2 regions of the Paenibacillus sp. FSL W8-0187 genome follow, and region 2 is predicted to be linked to the other one. Evidence: a T-box and tRNA genes for the amino acid it is inferred to sense, from the RefSeq annotation. Region 2 holds a T-box; the other holds one or more tRNA genes.
What was found. The T-box of region 2 lies ahead of pheS (phenylalanine--tRNA ligase subunit alpha). A T-box ahead of a tRNA ligase gene usually reads a tRNA of that ligase, here a tRNA-Phe.
Positions count from the first base shown of each region.

Region 1 (3,469 bases), 440 kb from region 2:
GAATTACAAGACTGAACAACCATCCAAGCAGAGGACCGAATACTCCCAGGAGAACCAAGATCCCTACACCAATCAACAGGATACTCATTCCATTTCCTTTTGAATTTCTCATTTATACACCGCCTTTCTGTTGTTTGATCGTTGTTTCATTTGTTCAACCTTATGACTCTATTCTAGGTAATTTCGAGTTTCACTAAAACGGCCTGGGGACGGTTTTTGCACCTAGACCTAAGGCGGGGCCTCCTATAGACCTGCGTCCAACCCTGCACTGGATCAATGATTCGATAAGCTGACCTGTGTAGATGAATCCTCCGGTATCCTTGCTTTTGTTTTACCTAATAAAGAGACGTGCTTTCTAATGTTAGTTTAGTTTGATGAGTATAGCTTCAGCTCTAAGGTGATAGTAGTAAAGCCCGTGGAACGGTAGGTTAAGGTAGCGGTAGGATGAAGCATGGGGCCGAATATGAAAATCATGAAGAAGGATACCATAGTAAAGGAAGTGGGATTGATCTAAGGAGGTTGCATCTCAGAAGTTTGCATAGGATTAAGGTGTATTGCTTGCGAGTTATAAAATGAAGTGACATAACACTTAAGCTCATCAAGATTAGCCTTTTATCATGAAGAGTAACGGATCTTCAGCTTAGCTGCTACCGAGAAACGAATATCGATGTAAATGCAACGAAAAAAGGAATGCAGACGTTTATAGTCTACATTCCTTTTGGATGATGCCGGTGAAGGGACTCGAACCCCCACGGTTTCCCTCACGATTTTGAGTCGCGCGCGTCTGCCAATTCCGCCACACCGGCTTACTTTATGGCGTGCCCTAAGAGATTCGAACTCCTGACCTTTTGATTCGTAGTCAAACGCTCTATCCAGCTGAGCTAAGGGCACATAGTTTTGTTATGGAGGCGCCACCCAGATTCGAACTGGGGATAAAGCTTTTGCAGAGCTGTGCCTTACCACTTGGCTATGGCGCCAGAAATAAAAATGGAGCGGACGACGGGAATCGAACCCGCGACCCTCGCCTTGGCAAGGCGATGCTCTACCGCTGAGCCACGTCCGCAAACATAAAAATCAATGGCTGGGGATATAGGATTCGAACCTATGCATGACGGAGTCAAAGTCCGTTGCCTTACCGCTTGGCTAATCCCCAACATTTTTAAAAAAACTATGGGGCGACCGATGGGTCTCGAACCCACGAATGCCGGAACCACAATCCGGTGCGTTAACCCCTTCGCCACGATCGCCATAATGTAATAGTTTTTTTAGAGAATAATCATAATGAAATAATGGGCGACCGATGGGTCTCGAACCCACGAATGCCGGAACCACAATCCGGTGCGTTAACCCCTTCGCCACGATCGCCAAGTTCATTATAAATATTCAATGGCAGGGGCAGCAGGAATTGAACCCACACCAACGGTTTTGGAGACCGTTGTTCTACCTTTAAACTATGCCCCTAAAAACTGGTGGAGGATGATGGATTCGAACCACCGAACTCGAAGAGAGCAGATTTACAGTCTGCCGTGTTTAGCCACTTCACTAATCCTCCAGAATGGTGCCGGCGAGAGGACTTGAACCCCCAACCTACTGATTACAAGTCAGTTGCTCTACCAATTGAGCTACACCGGCATATAAAGTTATAAAACGTACATGGTGGCTCGGGACGGAATCGAACCGCCGACACGAGGATTTTCAGTCCTCTGCTCTACCGACTGAGCTACCGAGCCTTAAAGCTCTTCGCGAACTTTGACGGAACCCAATATCGGATACTCATCTCATCCCAAAGTTATAAATAATGGCGGAACTGACGGGATTCGAACCCGCGATCTCCTGCGTGACAGGCAGGCATGTTAGGCCTCTACACCACAGTTCCATGAGGCATTATCGCTATCGCGATATAAATTGGTTGCGGGGGCAGGATTTGAACCTACGACCTTCGGGTTATGAGCCCGACGAGCTACCGAACTGCTCCACCCCGCGTCATTAAAAGGGTTGCTTGTATGGGGTCCCCGAATAGTAATCGGAATTACTTGCGAAGCATGAGCTTCACTTTTTGGGGATAAATCATGGTGGAGGCTGAGGGGATCGAACCCCCGACCCTCTGCTTGTAAGGCAGATGCTCTCCCAGCTGAGCTAAGCCTCCGTAACAAAGCGACTTTAATCATACCAAAATCTGATATAAGAAGCAAGTGTTTTTCAAAAGAAAGTGGTGACCCGTAGGGGATACTCTCACTTCGTTCTAGACTGCGAAGCCTATACTACCGAAGTTAAGCTCCGACGAACCGACGGGATTCTCATCCCCTGATGCAATAAAGAAAGTGGTGACCCGTAGGGGATTCGAACCCCTGTTACCTCCGTGAAAGGGAGGTGTCTTAACCCCTTGACCAACGGGCCTTGCTTGAAATAATAGTGGCGGAGAGAGAGGGATTCGAACCCTCGAGACGCTTTTGGCGCCTACACGATTTCCAATCGTGCTCCTTCGGCCAACTCGGACACCTCTCCATAAATGGCTCCCCGAACAGGACTCGAACCTGTGACAACTCGATTAACAGTCGAGTGCTCTACCAACTGAGCTATCAGGGAACAATATTTAATTCAAGTGATTGATCACCTGAAAACTAGATACGAAACGAATTTGCAGCACATTGAAATAGTTTTTGGATAAGCCCTCGACCGATTAGTATTGGTCAGCTCCATGCATTGCTGCACTTCCACCTCCAACCTATCTACCTCGTGGTCTTCAAGGGGTCTTACGAATTGGGAAATCTCATCTTGAGGGGGGCTTCACGCTTAGATGCTTTCAGCGCTTATCCCTTCCGTACGTAGCTACCCAGCCATGCTCCTGGCGGAACAACTGGTGCACCAGCGGTACGTCCATCCCGGTCCTCTCGTACTAAGGACAGCTCCTCTCAAATTTCCTACGCCCACGACAGATAGGGACCGAACTGTCTCACGACGTTCTGAACCCAGCTCGCGTACCGCTTTAATGGGCGAACAGCCCAACCCTTGGGACCTACTTCAGCCCCAGGATGCGATGAGCCGACATCGAGGTGCCAAACCTCCCCGTCGATGTGGACTCTTGGGGGAGATAAGCCTGTTATCCCCAGGGTAGCTTTTATCCGTTGAGCGATGGCCCTTCCATGCGGTACCACCGGATCACTAAGCCCGACTTTCGTCCCTGCTCGACTTGTAGGTCTCGCAGTCAAGCTCCCTTATGCCTTTGCACTCTTCGAATGATTTCCAACCATTCTGAGGGAACCTTGGGGCGCCTCCGTTACTCTTTAGGAGGCGACCGCCCCAGTCAAACTGCCCGCCTGACACTGTCCCCGTACCGGATTACGGTACCAGGTTAGAACCTAGATACGATCAGGGTGGTATCCCAACGTCGCCTCCACACAAGCTGGCGCTCATGCTTCAAAGGCTCCCACCTATCCTGTACAGATCGTACCCAAATCCAATATCAAGC
Region 1 is NZ_CP150206.1:6,344,574-6,348,042, forward strand. It holds gene MKY48_RS28850 (hypothetical protein) at 1-112, opposite strand, end outside; tRNA gene MKY48_RS28855 (tRNA-Leu) at 727-806, opposite strand; tRNA gene MKY48_RS28860 (tRNA-Arg) at 815-891, opposite strand; tRNA gene MKY48_RS28865 (tRNA-Cys) at 904-977, opposite strand; tRNA gene MKY48_RS28870 (tRNA-Gly) at 989-1,063, opposite strand; tRNA gene MKY48_RS28875 (tRNA-Gln) at 1,079-1,153, opposite strand; tRNA gene MKY48_RS28880 (tRNA-His) at 1,172-1,247, opposite strand; tRNA gene MKY48_RS28885 (tRNA-His) at 1,293-1,365, opposite strand; tRNA gene MKY48_RS28890 (tRNA-Trp) at 1,388-1,461, opposite strand; tRNA gene MKY48_RS28895 (tRNA-Tyr) at 1,468-1,552, opposite strand; tRNA gene MKY48_RS28900 (tRNA-Thr) at 1,557-1,632, opposite strand; tRNA gene MKY48_RS28905 (tRNA-Phe) at 1,655-1,730, opposite strand; tRNA gene MKY48_RS28910 (tRNA-Asp) at 1,800-1,876, opposite strand; tRNA gene MKY48_RS28915 (tRNA-Met) at 1,907-1,983, opposite strand; tRNA gene MKY48_RS28920 (tRNA-Val) at 2,071-2,146, opposite strand; tRNA gene MKY48_RS28925 (tRNA-Glu) at 2,323-2,397, opposite strand; tRNA gene MKY48_RS28930 (tRNA-Ser) at 2,414-2,505, opposite strand; tRNA gene MKY48_RS28935 (tRNA-Asn) at 2,511-2,586, opposite strand; rRNA gene MKY48_RS28940 (23S ribosomal RNA) at 2,661-3,469, opposite strand, start outside.
Region 1: it encodes a tRNA-Phe, which carries the amino acid that the T-box ahead of pheS (phenylalanine--tRNA ligase subunit alpha) is inferred to sense. The anticodon was not compared.

Region 2 (3,469 bases):
GCGAGAGCTTGGTCTGGCTGGAGCAGTGGCTGGTGTCGTCCTATAAAGGCACTGTGTTGTTTGTTTCCCATGACAGGGAATTCATCGATCGGGTAGCAACCTCCGTATGTGAGCTGACCTCGGAGGAACTTCGGCGTTACCGGGGAGGATATACGGATTACCGCCGCGAAAAGGAACGGGAGCTGCGCGAACAAGAGACGCTTTACCGGAAGCAGGAGCTGGCCCGCAAAGCGCTGGAGGAATCGATCCGAAGATATGAGGAGTGGTTCCATAAAGCGCATAACGCGGCCGGGGACGTAAATGACGTCAAGATCACCGCCAGCTTTTACAAGGCCAAGGCCAAGAAGAACATCTCAAGATATCATGCCAAGGAAAAAGCGCTGGAACGGCTGGAAGCAGAGCGGGTGGATAAACCGCGAAGCGGTCCTAAGCTGAACATGGAGCTGGAAGGGGAAGCTTTCGGCGGCCGTACCCTTATCCAAGTGAAGGACATCTGTTTTGGTTACGAAGATCAACCGCTTTTTAATAAGCTCACCTTCTATCTGAACCGCGGCGACCGGTTGGCCGTAAGAGGCCCTAACGGGAGCGGGAAAACGACACTGCTCAAGCTGCTGCTGGGCGAAATCGAACCGCAGGAGGGCCGAATTACCCGAAATCCTTCCGTTAAGATCGGTTATTTCTCACAGGAACTTGAGGGGCTGGAACCCGAGACCACGCTGCTGGACAGTCTGCTCGTCATTCCGGGAATGACGGAGAGCCGTGCGCGTACCTTGCTGGGCTCGTTCCTCTTCAGGCGGGACGATGTGTTTAAGAAGATGGGGCAGCTGAGCATGGGGGAGAAGTGCAGAACGGCTTTTCTCAAGCTGTATTTCAGCGGGGCGCATCTGCTCGTGTTGGATGAACCCTCGAATTACCTGGATGTGGATACCCGCGAGGTGATTGAACAAGTGCTTGTGAGCTTTCCGGGTGCGATTGCGCTCGTATCCCATGACCGGTATCTGGTGCGCAAAATCGCGAACCGGCTGCTCACGCTGAAGCCTGGGGGAGCTCCGGTTTGGTTTGAGGGAAGTGTGGATGAGGAGGAGGAACAGGCCTCGCGGACCGGTGTGATCAGGGGGAATACGGAGAAGGACAATCGGCGAATGGAGCTCGAATATCGGATTCAGGAATTACTGGGCTTATCAGCCGAAGATTTTGAAGCCGGGGACGAGGCGAGCTGGCTTGCCGAGATCAGGGAGCTCCGGGCAGAGCTGACCAGGCTTCAGTCGGAATAAGATCAGGGATCACGATTAAAATCAGTGAGATGGGGTTAAAATGGGGAAATGAAACTTGCCATATCCCGAAAGGTTGCATATAATAAACCCTATATATTTGCATATGTAATAAATGCGTGGATGGAGAAAAGTAGCTAGTGCCTCTTTACAGGGAAGGGATGCCGTGGATTGAGAGTGTCCCTATAGAAACAGGCTAGTGAAGTTCGCTCCGGAGCAGTTCCTTGAACACGGCATGGTGCCGGTCAGTAGGGGATAACGGGTCCGATTCGTTACGTCGGTCAAGTGAGCATGGTGAGGCATACTCGGGCCTAAGGTTTTTTACCGCCTTGGTTAGGGTATGATGCATGTTAACAAGGGTGGTACCACGGTCTCTTCGTCCCTTTTTGGGAGGAGAGGCCTTTTTTGTTTTCAGTACGATGATGGAGTTTACAAAGGGGTGTGCGAATAGCTATGAAGGAAAAATTAGAAGCATTAAAGCAGGAAGCATTGGCGCAATTGCAGGATGTTACCGATCCGCAGCAGCTGAATGATTTGCGGGTGAAATACCTTGGCAAAAAAGGTGCCTTGACGGAAATCCTGCGCGGAATGGGAGCGCTGAGTGCAGAAGAGCGTCCCGTTATCGGCCAGGTGGCCAATGACGTTCGGGGCGCGATCGAGGAAGTCATCTCCGGCAAGCAGGAAGCGTTCCTGCAGCAGGAAACCGAAGAGCGCCTGCGTGCAGAGAAGGTGGACGTAACTCTTCCGGGCCGCAAGCTCAGCCAAGGCGCGGTCCATCCTTTGAGCAAGGTGATCCAGGATATCGAGGATATTTTCATCGGGATGGGTTATCAGGTAGCGGAAGGCCCTGAGGTGGAAACGGACTACTTCAACTTCGAAGCGCTGAATCTGCCGAAGAATCACCCGGCACGCGACATGCAGGATTCCTTCTATTTGACGGAAGATCTGCTAATGCGTACTCAGACATCCCCGGTGCAAGCCCGGACGATGCTGTCGATGAATGGGAAAGCGCCTGTCAAAATCATCTGCCCGGGCCGTGTATTCCGCCGGGACGACGATGATGCGACGCATTCGTTCCAGTTCCATCAAATCGAGGGCCTGGTCATCGGCGAGAACATTCGCATGAGTGATCTGAAAGGGACGCTGCTGCAATTCGTGCAGGAGATGTTCGGCGATGACACGCAGATCCGTCTGCGTCCAAGCTTCTTCCCGTTCACGGAGCCGAGCGCGGAAGTGGACGTATCCTGTGTAAGATGCGGCGGCAGTGGCTGCCGCGTATGCAAGCAAACAGGCTGGCTTGAGATTTTAGGCTGCGGCATGGTTCATCCGAAGGTGCTTGAAATGGGCGGTTATGACCCTGAGAAGTACAGCGGTTTTGCTTTCGGTATGGGGGTTGAGCGGATTGCGATGCTGAAATACGGCGTGGATGACATCCGTCACTTCTTCAACAACGATACAGCATTCTTGAATCAATTCACGCGGATCTAATTTTAACGATAAAGGGAAGTGAATAGACAATGAGAGTTTCAACCGATTGGTTGTCCGATTATATTTCGCTCCAAGGCGTAACCTCAGAGGATTTGGCAAGCCGTATTACTTCGGCTGGTATTGAAATCGATGTGATCGAGAAACGGAATCAAGGCATTAACAAAGTGGTCGTAGGCTACGTCAAGAGTAAAGAGAAGCATCCTGACGCAGACAAGCTGAATGTATGTATCGTGGATGCGGGTCAGGAGGAAGATCTCCAGATCGTGTGCGGAGCCAAAAATGTAGATGCTGGCCAGAAGGTGCCGGTGGCGCTTGTTGGCGCGAAGCTGCCTGGCGGTATGGATATCAAGAAGGCCAAGCTGCGCGGCGTGCTCTCCCAAGGCATGATCTGCTCGGCGAAGGAACTGGGCATGAATGACAAACTGCTGCCTAAAGAGCTGCAGGAAGGGATTCTGGTACTTCCGGCTGAGACGGAGATCGGTAAACCAATTGAAGATGTGCTGGGTCTGAACGATGAAATTTTGGAGCTGGATCTGACGCCGAACCGCTCTGACTGTCTCAGCATGCTGGGAGCAGCTTACGAAGTGAGCGCCATTCTGGGGCGCGAGCTGAGTCTTCCGAACCCGGAGAAGGAAATTCTGGAGGTTCAAGATGCAGCAGCCGATCATATCTCGGTTACGATCGGGGCTGACGAGCAGTGCAGCCATTAC
Region 2 is NZ_CP150206.1:5,909,563-5,913,031, reverse strand. It holds gene abc-f (ABC-F type ribosomal protection protein) at 1-1,274, shown strand, start outside; T-box leader at 1,383-1,658, shown strand; gene pheS (phenylalanine--tRNA ligase subunit alpha) at 1,725-2,759, shown strand; gene pheT (phenylalanine--tRNA ligase subunit beta) at 2,789-3,469, shown strand, end outside.